4 regions of the Pantoea sp. LS15 genome follow, and region 4 is predicted to be linked to each of the others. Evidence: predicted binding sites of a transcription regulator. Region 4 holds the regulator's gene; each other region holds the start of a gene.
The links. Region 4 encodes Fur, which represses iron uptake genes when iron is present. Its sites were predicted from a motif close to ATAATAATGAGAACNACTATCAA; they were not measured.
Positions count from the first base shown of each region.

Region 1: a site for Fur is predicted at 2,596-2,618, ahead of efeU (iron uptake transporter permease EfeU). Genes of this name have one in related genera too.
Region 2: a site for Fur is predicted at 3,164-3,186, ahead of HED65_RS04430 (Nramp family divalent metal transporter). Genes of this name have one in related genera too.
Region 3: a site for Fur is predicted at 2,084-2,106, ahead of fepB (Fe2+-enterobactin ABC transporter substrate-binding protein). Genes of this name have one in related genera too.

Region 1 is NZ_JAAVXA010000004.1:202,426-207,294, forward strand. Features, by position in the region: gene efeB (iron uptake transporter deferrochelatase/peroxidase subunit) at 1-531, opposite strand, end outside; gene efeO (iron uptake system protein EfeO) at 537-1,664, opposite strand; gene efeU (iron uptake transporter permease EfeU) at 1,707-2,540, opposite strand; gene HED65_RS08745 (NupC/NupG family nucleoside CNT transporter) at 2,792-3,976, shown strand; gene HED65_RS08750 (DUF3574 domain-containing protein) at 4,008-4,427, opposite strand; gene putP (sodium/proline symporter PutP) at 4,545-4,869, opposite strand, start outside.
Region 2 is NZ_JAAVXA010000002.1:203,590-208,458, forward strand. Features, by position in the region: gene HED65_RS04420 (sensor domain-containing phosphodiesterase) at 1-1,642, shown strand, start outside; gene HED65_RS04425 (NupC/NupG family nucleoside CNT transporter) at 1,688-2,875, opposite strand; gene HED65_RS04430 (Nramp family divalent metal transporter) at 3,227-4,465, shown strand; gene HED65_RS04435 (DUF2502 domain-containing protein) at 4,507-4,860, opposite strand.
Region 3 is NZ_JAAVXA010000003.1:325,674-330,542, reverse strand. Features, by position in the region: gene entE ((2,3-dihydroxybenzoyl)adenylate synthase EntE) at 1-755, opposite strand, end outside; gene entC (isochorismate synthase EntC) at 768-1,943, opposite strand; gene fepB (Fe2+-enterobactin ABC transporter substrate-binding protein) at 2,130-3,089, shown strand; gene entS (enterobactin transporter EntS) at 3,136-4,383, opposite strand; gene fepD (Fe(3+)-siderophore ABC transporter permease) at 4,492-4,869, shown strand, end outside.
Region 4 is NZ_JAAVXA010000021.1:24,271-29,139, reverse strand. Features, by position in the region: gene pgm (phosphoglucomutase (alpha-D-glucose-1,6-bisphosphate-dependent)) at 1-598, opposite strand, end outside; gene seqA (replication initiation negative regulator SeqA) at 623-1,171, opposite strand; gene ybfF (esterase) at 1,355-2,128, shown strand; gene ybfE (LexA regulated protein) at 2,257-2,544, shown strand; gene fldA (flavodoxin FldA) at 2,700-3,230, shown strand; gene fur (ferric iron uptake transcriptional regulator) at 3,521-3,967, shown strand; gene chiQ (ChiQ/YbfN family lipoprotein) at 4,075-4,404, opposite strand; gene chiP (chitoporin ChiP) at 4,420-4,869, opposite strand, start outside.

The DNA of each region.
Region 1 (4,869 bases), on a different contig from region 4:
ACAGAGAGCCGCATCCAGCGAGTCATTCGGGAAACGCGTCATTTTCTGCAGCGCTTTTGGCTTCTGTTTTGCCAGTCCGTAGCGCGCATCAAACAGCGATTCACCGAGCGAAACGGTCATCGTCAGGTTATCCGGGGCGATAAATGGCCCCAGGATACCGGAATCCATTGGCGGAAGACGCGGATTTGGCGTTTCCGGTGCCGGCCCGCCTGCGGTGAGAAACGCGATACGTGTCGTCAGCAGACGGAACAGACGCTCCAGATCAGCTTTATCACTCGCCAGTGAGTCAAACGCCACCAGCATCATCGACGCCTGCTGCGGTGTCAGAATGCCCGACTGATGTTCACCGTAAAACGGCTGCGTCTCCATGCGAGCATTAGGGGACAGCGTGCCAGGTGCACTTTGCGCCTTTGCTGCATGCGCCACCGGGCACCCTCCGGCCAGAGCCAAAGCGCCCCCCAGCGCCCCCACGCCTTTCAACAACCGACGACGTGAAGGTTCTGCCACGTCGTTCTCGTTATGCTTATTCATCGTGCTTAGTCCAGACCCAGTACGCCACGTAACAGAGAGAGATCTTCCGCCAGGGCGGTAATCGGGCCTTTCAGCGCATTACGGTCGGCATCAGTCAGTTTATCGTAGGTTTCAAACCCATCTTTAGTACGGTACTTCGCCAGAATGGTGTCGACTTTTTTGAAGTTAGCATCCACTTTAGCCAGCAGTTCGCTGTTCTCTTTCTGCAACTGAGGACGCAGCAGATCGACAATTTTTTGTGAACCATCGACGTTGGCCTGGAAATCCCACAGGTCGGTATGGCTGTAGCGATCTTCTTCACCGCTGATTTTGCTGGCGGCTACTTCTTCAATCAGCGCTGCGGCACCGCCCACCACTTTTGAAGGCGGGAAAGCCAGCTCGCTGATGCGCTTTTGCAGCTCCAGCACGTCACCGTTCAGCTGCTCAGCGTATTTCTCCATCCCTTTCGTGGAGTTCTCACCAAACAGGGCTTTCTCCAGACGGTGGAAGCCGGTGAATTTCGGATCAGCCGCTTTTTGCTCGAAATCGTCTTCGCGGGCATCAATGCTGCCATCAAGGTCAGAGAACAACTCAGCAATCGGCTCAATACGCTCGTAGTGCTGACGAGTCGGCGCATACAGGGATTTCGCTTTTTCGATATCACCTGCTTTCACCGCATCGGTAAAGGCTTTGGTACCCGCGACCAGGTCAGCCGTCTCTTTGGAGACATACGCTTTATAAGCGGTGATGGCATCGCCCAGGCTCAGCAGGGCCGTACCTTTCGCGGCATCCGCCGTGGCATTCCCTTTAACAATGAGCTTACCCTTCGGGTTGGTCAGCAGACCGCAGGTCATGTCATATTCACCCGGCTGCAGGTTAGCCGTCATTTTCTGGCTAAAGCCAGGCGCGATATTTTCGCGCTCTTCCACAACCATCACACCTTTGAGAATTTCCCACTCCAGCGCTTTCTGGCTGTGGTTCTGAATAATAAATTGTGTCTTGCCGCTGTTGACCGTAATGGTCATCGGCTCGCATTGCTTATCATTCACCGTCACCTTGACCTGTGGAATATCAGCAGCCTGAGCGGCAAAGGCAGAAGCAACAAGCGCTGCCACACCAACCTGTAACGCACTACGACGAAATTGAATTGCCATGACCCTTCCCTTTAAAAGTATGTTGTAACTACAGTAAGCACATCAGGGCGCAGTACGCGACGGCTGAGCGCTGGGGCGCGATGGCATAAAGAACAGCGCCAGCGCCGGAATGAGATAGATAAAGTACATCGCCACTTCGCTGACGCTCGGCGTTTCCTGATAGCCGAAGATGCCTTCGAGCAGGGTGCCGGTCAGTGAATGGGTGGAAAGAACGTTGCTGAGGTCGAACGCCACATCCTGGAAATGGTTCCACAGGCCCGCTTCATGGAAGGCGCGAATCGCCCCTGCCGCCAGCCCAGCAGCCACCAACAAAATAAACAGACTCGTCCACTTGAAGAAGGCCCCCAGGTTAAGGCGAATGCCGCCCCAGTAAAGCAGGAAACCCAGCACCACAGCCGTAGCAAGACCCAGCATCGCACCTAACGGCGGCCAGATGCCGACATCCTGCTGAAATGCCGCCAGCAGGAAGAAAACTGACTCCAGGCCTTCACGCGCGACGGCGAAAAAGACCATCATGATCAGTGCCCAGCCGTGGTTATTGCTCTTTTGCAGGGCGTTATCCACCGCCTGCTCCAGTTGCACCTTTACGTTACGGGAGACTTTACGCATCCAGAACACCATCCAGGTGAGGATCACCACCGCGATCACCGCAACGATGCCTTCAAACAGTTCCTGTTCTTTCTGCGGGAATTCACCGGTGGTTTCATTGATCAGGATACCCAGGCCCAGACACAGCGCCGCGGCAAGGAACACCCCCACCCACATGACGCCAATCCAGCGTCCGCGCTGGGTTCGCTTCAGATAACTGGCGATGAGACTGACAATGAGGGCAGCTTCGAGCCCTTCACGTAACATAATGAGAAATGGAACAAACATGCCGACACCTTAAATGTTTATCGCGGTCAACTGATGCAAAGAAAGGTAAATTCTTGTGATAGTGATTATCATTACGACGGGAAGAAAAACAAGCGAAATGTGTGTTGTTTTGATGACGAGTTGTAAACGCAAAGTCTGGTAATAGTTGCTGTCGTTATCGTTAAGTTTATAAGTTATAACCAAAATGCCCATTTACGGTTAACCAGGGCTGTGGCTAAATATCTGCCTCAAACACCTGGTGAAAATTAATTATGTTTAAGATTGTCCATTTCCTGCTCGCGCTGGTGATTATTCTTGCGCTGGCCTGGCTGGTGAGTTTCGACCGCCGAAAAATTCGCATTCGTTTTGTTTTACAGCTGATTGTCATTGAGATTGCTCTGGCGTTCTTTTTCCTGCACGCCGAAAGCGGGTTATTCCTGATTAAATACGTCTCAGGGTTCTTTGAATCACTGCTGAAATTTGCTGCCGAAGGCACCAATTTTGTCTTTGGTGGGATGGGTGAAAAAGGACTGGCGTTCATTTTCCTCGGTGTACTTTGTCCGATTATTTTTATTTCCGCGCTGATCGGTATTCTGCAACACTGGCGAATTCTGCCGATATTTATTCGGGTGATCGGCACGCTGCTGTCAAAACTGAATGGTATGGGCAAACTGGAATCCTTTAATGCGGTGAGTTCATTGATCCTCGGCCAGTCTGAAAACTTCATTGCCTACAAAGGCGTGCTGGGCGATCTCTCCTCACGTCGTCTCTTCACGATGGCGGCTACAGCTATGTCGACGGTCTCTCTGTCGATTGTTGGCGCCTATATGACCATGCTCGATGCCAAATTTGTGGTGGCGGCGCTGATTCTGAACATGTTCAGCACCTTTATTATTCTCTCCGTTATCAACCCGGCGCGCCCGGAAGCGGAGCCGGATATCAAACTTGAAAAACTGCATGAATCCCAGAGCTTCTTCGAAATGCTCGGCGAGTATATTCTGGCTGGTTTTAAAGTGGCGATGATTATTCTGGCGATGCTGATTGGCTTTATTGCCCTTATTAGCGCCGTTAACGCCCTCTTCTCCAGCCTGTTTGGCATGAGCTTCCAGCAAATCCTGGGTTATGTATTTTATCCCCTGGCATGGCTGGTGGGCATTCCTCTGAGCGATGCCTTAAATGCGGGCAGTATTATGGCGACCAAACTGGTGGCGAATGAATTTGTAGCGATGATTGAGCTGCAAAAAATCGCTCATTCGATGTCACCTCGTGGGTTGGGAATTTTGTCTGTTTTCCTTGTGTCGTTCGCGAACTTTGCATCCATCGGCATTGTGGCCGGGGCGATTAAAGGCCTGAACGAGCAGCAGGGGAACGTGGTATCGCGGTTTGGTTTGCGTCTGGTTTATGGCGCGACGCTGGTGAGCCTGCTGTCAGCGAGTTTTGCGGGTTTAGTGTTGTAAGTCAGAACGGGGGGATATCCCGCCGTTTTTATCAGAACTGCACGCAAACTGGCTGGTCGACACGCATCACCGACTCCTGCGCGAAGCGGGACTTATAAATCCCGCGTAACGCTTCGATGTTCTTTTCACTCTGCGCATCTTTACCGTGGATCAGCATCAGCGCTTTACTCGGTTCACGCGCTACCTTCCCGTCGTTACCCAACCACTGTCCACGCGCATCAAATACCGTCAGACCATCACGAAAACGCGGTGTGACGTCCTGATCAACAAACTGCTGCCACTCGTTATTTGTGATCTGCGCCCCGGCCGGACGGTTCAGGCCGAAATAGAGCGTGGTTTGCTGCATCTGGTTATCCGCTTTGCAGGTCTCTACCGCCGCGTGTTGCGATGGCGCAGTGCAGCCAGCCAGCATCAAAAATGCCGCAGCCATTACCCCTGTTTTGATTGTCATGCTTCGCTATCCTCATTGTTATAAGCACATGGATATCACAGGAAATTACGGATTTTGGCAAGAAAAAAGCCGGGCAGCGCTAACGCTTGCCCGGCTTTCAGTGTTCAGGGGAAAAAATTATTCCGGCTGCAGCTTAGTCGGCGGTGCAGAGTGGTAATGCGCATCTGCTTCAGCAAAGCGTTTCTGCATGGATGCTGACGGCGCTTTACCCAGCAGGCTGAAGACCACAATACCAATGCTACCGAAAATGAAGCCCGGAATGATTTCATACAGGCCCAGCCACGCGAACTGTTTCCAGACGATCACGGTAACCGCACCGATAATCATCCCCGCCAGCGCGCCGTTACGGGTCATGCGTGACCACAACACGGAGAAGAGCACTACCGGACCAAATGCCGCACCAAAGCCCGCCCACGCGTAGCTCACCAGGCCCAATACGCGG
Region 2 (4,869 bases), on a different contig from region 4:
CCCATTACGAATGATAATTAATCCCCGCTACGCCATCACTTTCTGGCGGCGAAGCGTAAAGCCCGTGTTTTTCCACAAGAAACCACTTTATATATTCATCTGGCTGATAGTTCTGGTCTTCATCATCGCAATTTTATGTGCTCCCGTTGAGTCACCTGTTATTGCAGGCTATTTGATGCCGGTTATTTTTATTCTCTTCACGTTAGCGATAAGCCGTCTGAGTTATGCAGTCATCTCTCTGCTCTGGGCCGCTTCTGCACTCCTGCTGCTGACCTACAACTACAACTTCCTGAGCGGGGTGGAATCGGGTCATTCGCTCTCCTTCATCCTCTCCGTGCTAATCTCTTTCGCTATTTGTTTGCTTTACATGTCGCGGATTTACCAGCGTAGCGAGTGGTTGAAGCAGGGCTGGCAGGACAGAGCGTTAACCGATCCACTGACGGGTTTACCGAACATCCGTGCGCTGGAGGATTTTCTTCAGGTTCATCCGGATGCCAAAGTGTGCTGTCTGCGAATGGATAACCTTGAGTTTTTGAGCCGCCACTACGGCATTCTCATGCGGGTACATTGCAAACGGATTGTCACCACGTCGCTGCAGCCACTTTTGCAAAAAGATGAGTCGCTCTTCCAGTTACCTGGCAGCGAGCTGGTGCTGGTATTGCTGGGACCGGGAACCGCTGGACGTCTCCAGCATATGGTTGATCAACTGAACAGCCGTAAGATTTTCTGGAACAATACCGGGTTGGATATTGAATTTGGCGCATCCTGGGGGATGGTTGAAAACGGCGAAAAGTTACACCACACGCTGGGGCAACTGAGCTGGCTGGCAGAGCAATCCTGCAGTGCGCATAACGTTCTTGCGCTCACGAATAGCCTTGAGGCGGCATCAGGACAAACGACAGAACGTGTTCTGATGTTAGCGCGTATTAAACACGCCCTGGACGCGGGCCAGTTTCATTTATACGCGCAGCCGATCCAGAAGGCTGACGGGAGCGGGTACTACGAAATTCTGGCGCGGATGGAAAGTGAAGGGGAGATCATTACCCCCGATCGCTTTATTCCATTGATAGCCCAGTTCAACCTGAGCCATCGGTTCGATATGTGTGTAGTGGAAAAGTTACTGGCGTGGCTGCGCGATAACCCTGCGACGCATGCCGGCGCCCGTTTTTCTGTCAATCTGATGCCGTTGACGTTGATGCAAAAAGAGGTGGCGACTGAAATTTGCGCCCTCTTTGAACGATACGGCGTTGCGCCTCAGGCCGTCGTGATTGAGATCACCGAAGAGCAGGCCTTCTCAAATTCAGGCTGCAGCATCCACAATATTCAGCAACTGCGGGATTACGGTTTCCGTATTGCCATCGATGATTTTGGTACTGGCTACGCCAACTACGAGCGTCTCAGACGCCTGCAGGCAGATATCATTAAAATTGACGGCTGTTTTGTTAAAGACATTTGTACCGATGATATGGATGCGATGATCGTCCAGTCGATGTGTAATCTGGCGAAGACAAAATCTCTGTGTGTGGTGGCTGAATATGTAGAAACACCGGCGCAGCGCGAGATGCTGCTTCGCTTCGGTGTGGATTATCTGCAGGGCTACCTGATAGGTAAACCTACACCGCTGGAAGAATTGCGGGCATAAAAAAACCGGGAGCCAGGCTCCCGGTTTGTGTTTTAACAGTAAACGTTACAGTACCAGTGCTGCGATAGAAGCAGACAGGACGCTTACCAGCGTAGAGCCGTAAACCAGTTTCAGGCCAAAGCGAGAAACCACGTTACCCTGTTCTTCGTTCAGACCTTTAATCGCACCGGCGATAATACCGATGGATGAGAAGTTAGCGAAGGAAACCAGGAATACGGACAGAATGCCTTCCGCGCGTGGAGAAAGGGTGCTGGCAATCTTCTGCAGATCCATCATCGCAACGAATTCGTTAGACACCAGTTTAGTCGCCATAATACTGCCCACCTGCAGTGCTTCGTGAGCCGGAACACCCATCACCCATGCAACAGGGTAGAAGATGTAGCCCAGAATACCCTGGAAGGAGATACCCAGAACCGCAGCGAACAGGGCGTTCAGGCCAGAAATCAGCGCAATGAAGCCAATCAGCATGGCGGCAACGATAATCGCCACTTTGAAACCTGCCAGAATGTACTCACCCAGCATTTCGAAGAAACTCTGGCCTTCGTGCAGGTTTGACATCTGGATGTTCTCTTCGCTGGCATCAACGCGGTACGGGTTGATCAGTGACAGAACGATAAAGGTGCTGAACATGTTCAGAACCAGTGCCGCAACCACGTATTTTGGCTCCAGCATGGTCATATACGCGCCCACGATAGACATGGAAACGGTAGACATTGCGGTTGCCGCCATGGTGTACATGCGGTTGCGGGACATCTTACCGAGAATATCTTTATACGCGATGAAGTTCTCAGACTGACCGAGGATCAGGGAACTGACGGCGTTGAATGATTCCAGTTTACCCATGCCGTTCACTTTGGATAACAGGAAACCAATTCCACGAATAATAAACGGCAGAACACGGATGTGCTGCAGAATACCGATCAGCGCAGAGATGAAGACAATTGGGCATAGCACCTTCAGGAAGAAGAACGCCAGACCTTCGTCGTTCATTTTACCGAAGACAAAGTTCGTCCCTTCGTTGGCAAACCCGAGCAGTTTTTCGAACATTTCGGAGAAGCCTTTTACGAAGCCAAGCCCCACGTTGGAGTTCAGGAAGAACCAGGCGAGTAAAACTTCAATGACCAGCAGTTGGACAACATAACGAATACGAATTTTTTTGCGGTCTGTGCTGACCAGCAATGCAAGTGCAGTAACGACAACAAGTGCCAGGACAAAATGAAGGACGCGGTCCATATTTGCTCCAAATTTGAGGCAGGTTTAATTTTCTTGCACATTCTATGTAACGAAGGAAAAGAAAACGAGATCAAGGGCACACTATAGTTACATCCTGTGACGAGTCTCAAAATTAGTGATCCACAATACATTTTTGTTATGTTAGGTAAATGAGTGAAAAGTTAAGTTTGTGTGCTAGTCTTCACAAAAGAGCGCGCGATTTCAGTTATTGTCAGGTCGCCCTCAGCTTACCCGCCTGTCTATCGTCCAAAGCTATCAGAGAAATCACTGTTAACTTCATAAATGATCTTGATAATCATTCTCATTTTGATAGCATTAAACATAGCAAAGGCTATATTTCCAGAGGCAGAAATGACAAACAGTCGCGTAGAGGGTAGCAGTGGCAGAGCAGCGCGCAAGTTGCGGTTCGCATTAATGGGACCTGCGTTCATTGCTGCCATTGGCTATATCGATCCAGGTAACTTTGCGACCAATATTCAGGCCGGGGCCAGCTTTGGCTACAAACTGCTGTGGGTAGTCGTCTGGGCTAACCTGATGGCGATGCTGATTCAGATGCTATCCGCAAAGCTTGGGATTGCCACGGGTAAAAACCTGGCGGAGCAAATTCGCGATCATTATCCGCGCCCGGCGGTCTGGCTCTACTGGATTCAGGCCGAAATCATCGCCATGGCGACCGACCTCGCTGAATTTATCGGTGCGGCGATTGGCTTTAAATTGATTTTGGGGGTGTCGCTGTTGCAGGGGGCGGTACTGACCGGGATCGCTACTTTCCTGATTTTGATGTTGCAGCGTAGGGGGCAAAAACCGCTGGAGAAGGTAATTGGCGGTCTGCTGTTGTTTGTCGCTGCGGCCTATATTGTTGAGCTGATTTTCTCACAACCCAATCTGGCGCAGCTCAGTAAAGGGATGGTGATCCCAAGTCTGCCAACCTCTGAAGCGGTGTTTCTGGCCGCTGGTGTGCTGGGGGCGACCATCATGCCGCATGTCATTTATCTGCACTCTTCACTGACTCAGCATCTCCATGGCGGGACACGTAAAGAACGCTACTCTGCGACCAAATGGGATGTGGCTATCGCCATGACAATTGCTGGTTTTGTTAATCTGGCGATGATGGCGACTGCCGCGGCCGCTTTCCACTTTAACGGCCACACCGGTATTGCCGATCTCGACCAGGCTTATCTTACGCTGGAGCCGTTATTGAGCCACGCTGCTGCCACGATATTTGGTCTGAGTCTGGTGGCAGCGGGTCTCTCTTCTACGGTTGTGGGGACCCTGGCAGGGCAGGTGGTCATGCAGGGGTTTGTTCGTTTCCATATTCCACTGTGGGTGCGTCGCTCTGTCACGATGTTACCGTCATTTATCGTGATTCTGATGGGGCTCGATCCAACAAGGATCCTGGTCATGAGTCAGGTCTTGTTGAGTTTTGGTATTGCGCTGGCGCTGGTGCCGTTACTGATCTTTACCAGCAACAAAGCACTGATGGGCGACCTGGTTAACACGACGCTGGTGAAACGGATCGGCTGGGCTATTGTCGTGGTAGTGGTTGCACTGAATCTGTGGTTGTTGATTGGAACAGTGTTAGGTCTGTAAGTTGTAATAAAGAAAAAGGAGCCGTGAGGCTCCTTTTTGCATTAATGGCGACCATGGCCATGACCACCACGTCCTCTTCCGCCGTGGTCCCAACCACCACCGCGGCGGTCATCACGGTCGTTCCAGCCTTCACGGTAACCACGCTCATAGGCGTTGTTTTTATACCAGCCGCGATGCAAACCATTATCATGTTTCCACCAGCGATCTCCACGCCACTCGTAGTGACGATGCCAGTAATCACGGTCGCGCCAGTAGCCACCGTCCCAGTATCTGCCGTAGTCGTCACGATCGCCAATTTGTAATTTTACTGATGGCAACAGGGTGATTTCGCCCGCAGTGGCGATGAGCGGGGCCGAAGCCAGTAATACCGCTGCAAGAATCAGTGACCTGAACATACTCTTTCT
Region 3 (4,869 bases), on a different contig from region 4:
ACACAGCCACCTGCCGTGAAGACGCCTAACGATCCCGGCGAACTCATGGCGTAGTTATGTGCCGCAGGCAGCGCGTTCAGGTAACGGGTTTCAGCGGTAATGCCGCAGATCTCGTTGCTACGACGGATGCTGTAGTCGTAATCGTTGTGCGTGCGCGGGATCAGCTTCGGCGTACCGGTGCTGCCGCCGGAGAGCTGGAAGAAGGCCACTTCATCAGCGGGTGTCGGGTTCGCAATAAAATTGTCCACGGGACGTGCAATCGCCGTTTCCAGTGCATGTTCCCCTTTATCGCCACGCAGCAGCACGACGCGCACTGAGCGGTGTTCATCAGTAAAAGTATTGAGGAACGCATCGCCCGTAAAAAGCGCATGGTCGCGATCGGCGATCAGTACAGCGGGTTTAATTTGCGTGGCATAGGCATTTAGCTCACTGCGCTGATGGCTGAAGAGCGCGTTAACCGGAGCCACGCCGATTTGCAGCAGCGCGAAAAAGGTGATGTAGAATTCGGCCACGTTACCGAGTTGAACCAGTGCCGTTTCGCCGCGATGCAGTCCCTGTGCCTGTAAAGCCGACGCCAGATTGTTCACCGCCTGATTAAACGCGCGGTAACTTATGCGACGCTCGCCGTCGATGATCGCCACCGCGTCGCTATCCGCATGATCCGTCAGAATGTGGGTCAGGGGCAGATCCTGCCAGTAGCCTTTTTCACGGTAGCGCCGGGCAAATTCCTCGGGCCAGCGAGTAAAGGGAATGATCATGAGTATTCCTTAGTGCAAACCAAAAACGTTGAGCATGGTGGAGAGTTTCACACCGGTTTCGCGCCACTCACCCACCGGGGAGGAGGCAGGCACAATGCCCGCCCCGGCAAACAGGCGAACAGACTTCTCATGCAGACGCGCGCAGCGGATGGTCACCACCCACTCACCGTTACCTTCGCTGTCGCACCAGCCGACAATGCCGCCGAACAGTTCACGATCAAACGGCTCCAGTTCGGCAATCAGTTCTTTTGCCGCCTGATGCGGGAACCCGCTCAGTGCTGGGGTCGGGTGCAACAGGCAGGCCAGGCTCAGGGCGTTTTCGTTTTCTCGCGCGTCACCTTCCACCGGCGTCGCCAGATGCCACAGCGTGGGTGTCGTGATCAGCTGCGGAGAATCAGGCATGCTGAGATGGTGGCTGCGCGGCGCCAGAGTAGATTTCATCGCCTGAGTTACCAGGTCGTGCTCGTGGCGGTCCTTCTCAGAAGCCAGCAATTTATTGCCCGCCTCGCGGTCAAGCACATCATCGGGCTGACGACGTGCAGAGCCTGCCAGCGGGAGCGAGCTAAAATGAGTCCCCTCTTTTCGTAACAGCAGTTCCGGGCTTGCTCCCAGCAGCACGTCCCCCTCTTCCAGCGGCACATGGAAGTTAAAACTGGCCGGGTTCTGGGCGATAAGACGCTCCATCAGAGCACCGCTATTCAGAGGCTTGTCGGTCGCGATATCAATCAGGCGCGATAGCACCACTTTGTTCACCTGAGGCGTGGCAGTAAGTGCGGCGGCACGGGCGACCATCTCTTCAAAAACAGGCTGCGGGGGAATTTCGATGCGTTGCTCCACCTTCAGCGCCTGCGAGCCGGAAAAATAGGGAGCGGATTGCTGACGTGCAGGACGGGAAAATGTCTGCCAGCGTTGTGGAATAAACAGTGACGACCGTTTGCGGGTATCGAACGGAATAGCCCCTACCATCACCGGATGCGCGATACCGCTGGCTTTTGCATCCCGGAAGGCCTGCGCTAATTTTTGCTGGAAGTGGCCAGTCAGGTCATCACCACCGACGGCAGGTTCAGAGAAGCGGGCAAAACAGCCGGACGTGGTAAAACTGCGGTAAGGCGACATAAAGAAAAAGCTGTCTGATTGCAGCGTGGTCGCGGTGTGCTGAACTTCCTCAGCCAGGGACGTATCCATATCATCCTCCTGAAATGATAAAAGAAGCAATAATGATTATCATTTATGTTTTCGTCGGCTAACCTAATCCCACAGCGCTCCGCTGTCAACCATCGGGTAAATACTTGTGCGACAAACGCTTGCATCCCTTTCTTACAACCATGAAAATGAGAAGCATTATCTTCAACAAAAACAGGATGTCGCTCAGTGAAATTCCCTGCCGTTTGCCGCAATGCCCTTTTTTTAACAGGACTTTTTGTTTTAGGACTAACCTCAGCCACCGCCGCAGACTGGCCGCGGCAGGTCACCGACAGTCGTGGCGTGCATACCCTGGAGAGCAAACCGGCGCGTATTGTCTCCACCAGCGTGACGTTAACGGGTTCCCTGCTGGCGATTGACGCACCGGTGGTTGCCAGTGGCGCCACCACGCCCAACAACCGCGTGGCGGATGCACAGGGCTTTTTACGTCAGTGGGGAGATATCGCGAAACAGCGCAACGTTGCGCGTCTTTACATTGGCGAACCCAGCGCCGAAGCGGTCGCCGCGCAAATGCCGGATCTGATTTTGATCAGCGCCACCGGCGGGGATTCTGCGCTGGCGCTCTACGACCAACTCTCCGCCATTGCCCCGACGCTGGTGATCAATTACGACGATAAAAGCTGGCAGGAACTGCTGACGCAGTTGGGCACCATCACCGGGCAGGAAAAGCAGGCCGCAGAGCGCATCGCGGCGTTCGATAAAAAGCTCACCCAGGTGAAACAGCAGATGAAACGGCCACCACAGCCAGTGAATGCCATCGTCTACACTGCCGCCGCACACAGCGCCAACCTCTGGACCGCTGAATCCGCGCAGGGCAAGCTGCTGCACCAGCTTGGCTTTACGCTGGCGGAATTGCCCACCGGATTGCACACATCAAAAAGCCAGGGTAAACGCCACGACATCATCCAGTTGGGCGGCGAAAACCTGGCAACGGGGCTGAACGGCGAAGGGTTGTTTGTGTTTGCCGGTGACCAGAAAGATGTCGACGCGATTTACGCCAATCCGCTGCTGGCGCATCTGCCTGCGGTGGAGAACAAACGCGTCTGGGCACTGGGCACAGAGACGTTCCGCCTGGATTATTACAGTGCGATGTTGGTTTTAGACAGACTGAATACAATGTTTAAGTAGGCATTAACCCTCCCTCTCCCTGTGGGAGAGGGCTGGGGTGAGGGCATCACGCCGCACCGTCGTTTAACACAACCTCCTGCCTGAACCGCCGCAACTCCACCAATACCACCAGCAAAATCGCGCCAAGTATCGCTAAGGCAAACCCGCTGCTGCTCGCCGACGCCACCGGGGTCATCATTGCCCCCAGCCCACCAAGGATCGCCGCACCAATTGCATCCCCCGTTACGTTCTGTGCCGTCCACAGGCCATTAATTCGCCCCAGCATCCCTTCCGGTGTCTGGGTCTGAATCAGGGTATATTGCAGCAGCGAACTGATAGCACTCAACCAGCCGAAGAGCACCAGACAAATCACGCCCAACGCCCACACCGGCATCAGGCTGAAGAAACCAATGGCGATAAACGAGGCCAGCGTGGCAAGCAGCATAATCAGCCCCGGGCGTACACTCTGTGCCAGATTACCACTGGTCAGCGCGCCACACGCCGCACCAAGCGGAATGGCGGCGTAGAGAATGCCAATCTCCGAGGCGCTCATCTGCCACTCTCCCGCCAGTGCCGGGTACAGCACGCGCACGGCGCTGGCCATCGTCAGCAGGCCGCCGAGCAGCGCAATCCCGCCAATCAGCGGGTTGCTGAACAGGAAACGAATAGCGGCCATCAGAGATTTCAGTGGATGTTCACGCGGCTGCGACGGAGGTGGCAGCAGCGGCAGGCGCAGCAACGTCAGCGTGGTGATGAAGGTTCCCGCTGCCGCCAGGCCATAGTTCCACGCCACGTTGCCGGTCGCCAGCAGCAGACCGCCGACCATCGGCGAAATCACCGAACCCAGACGCACGGTCAGCATGGTAATGGCTCCCGCCTGCATCAGGTTTTCACGCCCCACCAGCGCGGGGGTGGCAGCCAGCAGTGCCGTTACCCCTAGCGAGGCAAAAAAGCCGTCCCACAACCCGAGGGCGTAAATTGCCACAAGCGACGGCTCCGGCAGCATGGCGTTCAGACACAAGCCAATAAACCCCACGCCGCAGGTACCGCGCGCCAGCAGGATCAGTTTTTTACGCTCGTAGCGGTCTGCCAGTACACCTCCCACCATCAGGCCAATAAACATCGCCCCGCCGGTTAAGGTGACGGATAACCCCACCAGCCAGCTGGAGTGTGTCATGGTCTGGATCTGTACCGGCACGGCAACGCCGAGCAGGCCGAGAGATAAAATAGAAATAAAGCGGGCGATAAAAACTGCCCGATATGCCGGGTGTGTTTTAAGCAGGCTGAGGTTGAGCAGCCAGGATTTTTGATTCATGACAAAGCCTTGAGTGTAATTCTACCCATTCAATGGGTGCACATGCTAACATAGCCAAATAAGATAGATAACGATAATCACTATCATTATCAAATCATGGATGTTGCTATGTCGTTTTCCTCCTCTTCGGTGCGCGCCATTGTCGTGCCCGTTTTATTGCTGCTGTTGATCCTTGCGATTGCACTCAGCCTGCTGGTCGGCGCGAAACCGCTACCCGCATCTGTTATTGTCGACGCGCTTTCCGGCACCTGCCAAAGTGCCGACTGCACCATCGTGCTCGATGCCCGCTTTCCCCGTACCCTTGCCGGGCTCCTGGCCGGTGGCGCGCTGGGTCTCGCGGGTGCTCTGATGCAAACCCTCACCCGTAACCCGCTGGCCGACCCCGGTATTCTGGGCGTTAACAGCGGCGCCAGTTTTGCCATTGTGCTCGGCGCGGCCATGTTCGGGTTAACGTCAGCGTCTGAACAGCTGGTGATGGCCTTTTGC
Region 4 (4,869 bases):
CTGATGCCATCGCAGCATCCAGAGAAATACGTTTCACACCTTTCAGGCCATCGGCTAACAAGGCGTTAGCACGATCTTCCACCACTTTGGTGACGTTAGTATCAGCCGGGCCGCCATTAGGCGGGTTGTATTTGATACCACCGTCTTCCGGCGGGTTATGGGATGGCGTGATAACGATCCCGTCAGCCAGCGCGCCCCCTTTCTTGTTGTGCACAAGAATGGCGTTAGACACCGCAGGCGTTGGCGTGAATCCGTTATTCTCCTGAATAATCACATCAACGCCGTTGGCGGCCAGCACTTCCAGAACAGAAATGAATGCCGGCTCAGACAAAGCATGGGTATCTTTTCCCACATAGCATGGACCGGTAACGCCATTTTTGGCGCGCTCTTCCGCAATGGCCTGAGCAATGGCCAGAATGTGCGGTTCGTTAAAGCTATGGCGCGCCGCGCTACCGCGGTGACCAGATGTACCAAACTTCACGGCGTGTTCTGCATTGCCCACAACCGGCTTCAGAACGTAATACTGCGCGGTCAGCTGAGCGACATTAATCAAATCGCTTTGTTGTGCAGGTTGGCCTGCACGGCTGTGATTTGCCATTACCGGGTCCTTCTGATGCAAGGGTTAAATTGTACCGCAAACCTTTTCAATCAATTCCGCCGGGAACTGCATAGACTGCATGATGTGTTCAATCATGCTGCACTTGCGGCCCGTATTGGTATTGGTGATCACCCAGTACGGAGTGCCAGGGACATGTTTGGGTTTGGTTTGGTTGCCATTTTGCAGCAGCGTCTGCTCGTCACCCGCGAAATAGACGCGAGTACGACCGTGCAGCGACTCGGTCGCTTCAGCAAACGCTTTGTTATCCAGTGAGTAGAGTGTAGACAGCACCAGCATAAAGCGGTTAACCGCCTTTTTTTGCTCCGCATATTCATCGGACAGCAGCAGCTCGCGCATCGCCCGCACTTTATCTTTTGCCGGTGTCACGGCAGGTTTTACTTGTGCAACAACGCTCGGCTGAGACACGACATCTTTGGTAACTGGGGTGACAGGCTGTGAAACGGCGGAAATTTTAAGCATACGCCGTAAAATGTCGGACGCACTCTCCCCGATATGCCGCGTCTGGCTGGCAATATACTGATAGAGTTCGTCATCAACTTCGATTGTTTTCATCTTAATCCAGTGCGATATCTTATCTGAATACAAGTCATTGGGATTATAAGGTCAAATCCCAACAGCGGATAGCGTCAAACCAGGTTGGCGGCAAAAGTCAGATTAAACTGGAACCTTGCAGCCGGGCGGCAGAATGGTCAACATGATACCCTAACCTGACATACGTAAAAAAAGAACTTTGCCATGAAATTGAATACCCGAGCGCAAACTGCACAATCGCCGAACAATAATTCTCCCATCGTACTGGTTCACGGACTTTTTGGCAGCCTGGATAACCTGGGCGTCCTGGCGCGCGATCTGGTTAGCGATCACGACATTTTGCAAGTCGACATGCGCAATCACGGCCTTTCAGAGCGCTCAGAAGAGATGACCTACGCGGCAATGGCGCAGGATCTGCTGGATACGCTGGATGCCAACAACCTGCAAAAAGTAACCCTCATCGGGCATTCAATGGGCGGTAAAGCGGTGATGGCCCTGACGGCGCTGGCACCTGAGAGAATTCAGGGTCTGGTGGTGATCGATGTTGCTCCGGTGGATTACGACGTTCGCCGCCATGACGAAATTTTCGCGGCGATCAACGCGGTAACAGCGGCTGGTGCCGCAACGCGTCAACAAGCGGCTGCCGTCATGCGTGAGCATCTTGATGAAGAAGGTGTCGTGCAGTTCCTGCTGAAGTCATTTGTTGACGGACAATGGCGTTTTAACGTGCCAGTGCTCTGGGAGCAGTACAACAATATCGTAGGCTGGGAAACGGTACCTACCTGGCCACACTCTACCCTCTTTATTCGTGGCGGCAACTCGCCTTACGTCACCGACGCGTACCGCGACGCATTGCTGGCACAATTCCCGCAGGCTCGTGCCCATGTCATCGCCGGGGCTGGACACTGGGTTCACGCGGAAAAACCTGACGCCGTATTGCGCGCCATTCGCCGCTATCTTGCTGATACTGCAAATTGATTAAAAAGAGAGCGACTGGAAGGCTGCAGGCTTCCAGTCGTTGGCGTGCCGTTTTTGGTGATGTATGATGGCGCGCTTATCGCCCGGGCATTAGCAGGGCGGCTTGTTTCCCCCGAAGTCTCAGAATCATGGCCAAAGAACAAACGGACCGTACGACACTAGATCTGTTCGCGAATGAGCGTCGCCCGGGACGACCGAAAACGAATCCGCTTTCGCGCGATGAACAGCTGCGTATCAATAAACGCAATCAGCTTAAACGCGATAAAAATCGTGGGCTTAAGCGTGTCGAACTGAAGCTCAACGCCGACGCCGTCGATGCGCTTAACGAGCTGGCTGAGGCGCGTAATATCAGCCGCAGCGAGCTCATTGAAGAGATGTTGATCGCTCAACTTGAGACATTGCGCAGCCAGGCATAAGTCTGAAAATCCCCTTTATCACCTTTTTCATGTAGCACAGAGTGCAGTCCTGCGCGATAGCTGTTTCCGCAGGGTTGCCAGTTCTGCTATTATTGCCCTTATCCGTGGCCGAATTGCGCCACCATACTATTAAGTTTCAAGAGGTTATTTTACTCATGGCAATCATCGGCATTTTCTTCGGCAGTGATACCGGCAATACCGAAAACATCGCAAAAAACATTCAAAAACAGCTCGGTAAAGACGTTGCTGATGTGCATGACATCGCCAAGAGCAGCAAAGAAGATCTCGAAGGCTATGACATTCTGCTGCTGGGTATTCCAACCTGGTACTACGGTGAAGCCCAGTGCGACTGGGATGATTTCTTCCCGACGCTGGAAGAAGTTGATTTCAACGGCAAGCTGGTTGCCCTGTTTGGCTGTGGCGATCAGGAAGACTACGCGGAATATTTCTGTGATGCGCTGGGTACCATCCGCGACATCATTGAGCCAAATGGTGCGGTTATCGTCGGCCACTGGCCAACGGCGGGCTACCACTTTGAAGCCTCTAAAGGCCTGGCTGATGATGATCATTTCGTGGGTCTGGCCATCGACGAAGACCGCCAGCCAGAACTGACCGCAGAACGCGTTGAGAAATGGGTTAAGCAGATCCGTGAAGAACTGCACCTGGATGATATTCTTAACGCTTGATTTTTATCGTGGCGCAACTGCGGTTGCGCCCGAGCCTCAGGTCGTACCGATTAAATTAATTGCTACAATCTTTTAACTTTTTCGCCCAGACCTGTACAATGTCTCCCTGATAAAATGTGGTTTCTATTGAGCAAGTTTGTCGGTGATACCCCATTTTTATAAGCATATTTTGCCTGAGACTTGCTGTTTTCATTTAGACATGGCAGTTCTATAATGAGACGCATTATCCAAGGTGCATTTTCTGTCACTTCCTACAGAAGTGATTCGTTTAGCAACAGGACAGATTCCGCATGACTGACAACAATACCGCATTAAAGAAGGCTGGCCTGAAAGTTACGCTTCCTCGGTTAAAAATCCTTGAAGTGCTTCAGGGTCCAGACAATCACCATGTCAGTGCGGAAGACCTTTATAAACGCCTTATTGACATGGGTGAAGAAATTGGGCTCGCTACCGTCTATCGCGTGCTGAACCAGTTTGATGACGCGGGCATTGTTACCCGTCATAATTTCGAAGGCGGTAAATCTGTATTCGAACTGACCCAGCAACAGCACCACGATCACCTGATCTGCCTCGACTGTGGCAAGGTCATTGAATTTAGCGATGACTCCATCGAAGCGCGTCAGCGTGAAATTGCGGCTCGTCATGGCATCCGCCTGACCAACCACAGCCTGTACCTGTATGGTCACTGTGCTGAAGGTGATTGCCGCGAAGACGATCACGCGCACGACGCTAAATAACTCAAGCTTTCATACTCTGAGCCAGCCGCAAGGTTGGCTTTTTTTTGCCTGCTATTTGACGCAAAAAAGCCCGGTAGCGTTGTGCTACCGGGCATGATGACAGCAAATTATTTGCTGTTGTTACTGCGGATCTCTTTCCAGATCTGGTCGCAACGCTTCGCCACTTCCTGATCGTTTCCGGTTTTACGTGCCTGAATACAGGCCTGGTAATCCATCACGCGAACGTTTTCCTGTGTGGCGAACTGCTCATGTGCCTTCTCTTTCTTCAGCACATTCAGCACACTCTGACAGGCTTCGATCTTCTCCGGTGAACCTTCCGCCGTGTTGATGCAGGCGCTATACGCCTCTTTAAGACGCGAGTCCTCTTTCGGTGCCTGCTCCTGCGCACACCCCACCAGCCCCGCAGCCAGCAACGCGACGATTACGATATTTTTCATCATGTTCAGTCTCCATTAGAAGATGGTGAATGGAGCGATAACCATGAATTTCACGTCACGCTCATCCTGGAAGATGTTGCCGTAACCACCCGCATAGCTTGGAATGTCGGAGTGATTGTCATACTGGGTGAAGTGCAGTTTGAACATCGTGCCTTTGGCGCGGCCGTCCTGCAGGGTATAGATGGCATCCAGGCTGTAAGAAGACTCTTTCAGGCGATAGTTTGGATCGTAGTAAGCATCCGGTGTGGCCATATCTGCAGGTTTTGCATCCCAGGCATAAGCGTACGATGCACCCACCGCCCAGCCAGGCAGATTCCAGTTTTTCAGGTCATACATTGCACCGAAGAACACCGCTTTTTCGCCGTCGGCGTTGAAGTCAGAGCGGTTATCCCACCAGATATCAAGACGACCGTTAGACGATGCATAGGTTGGGGTCATACGCTGCAGGAAGTACCCCTGCTGCCC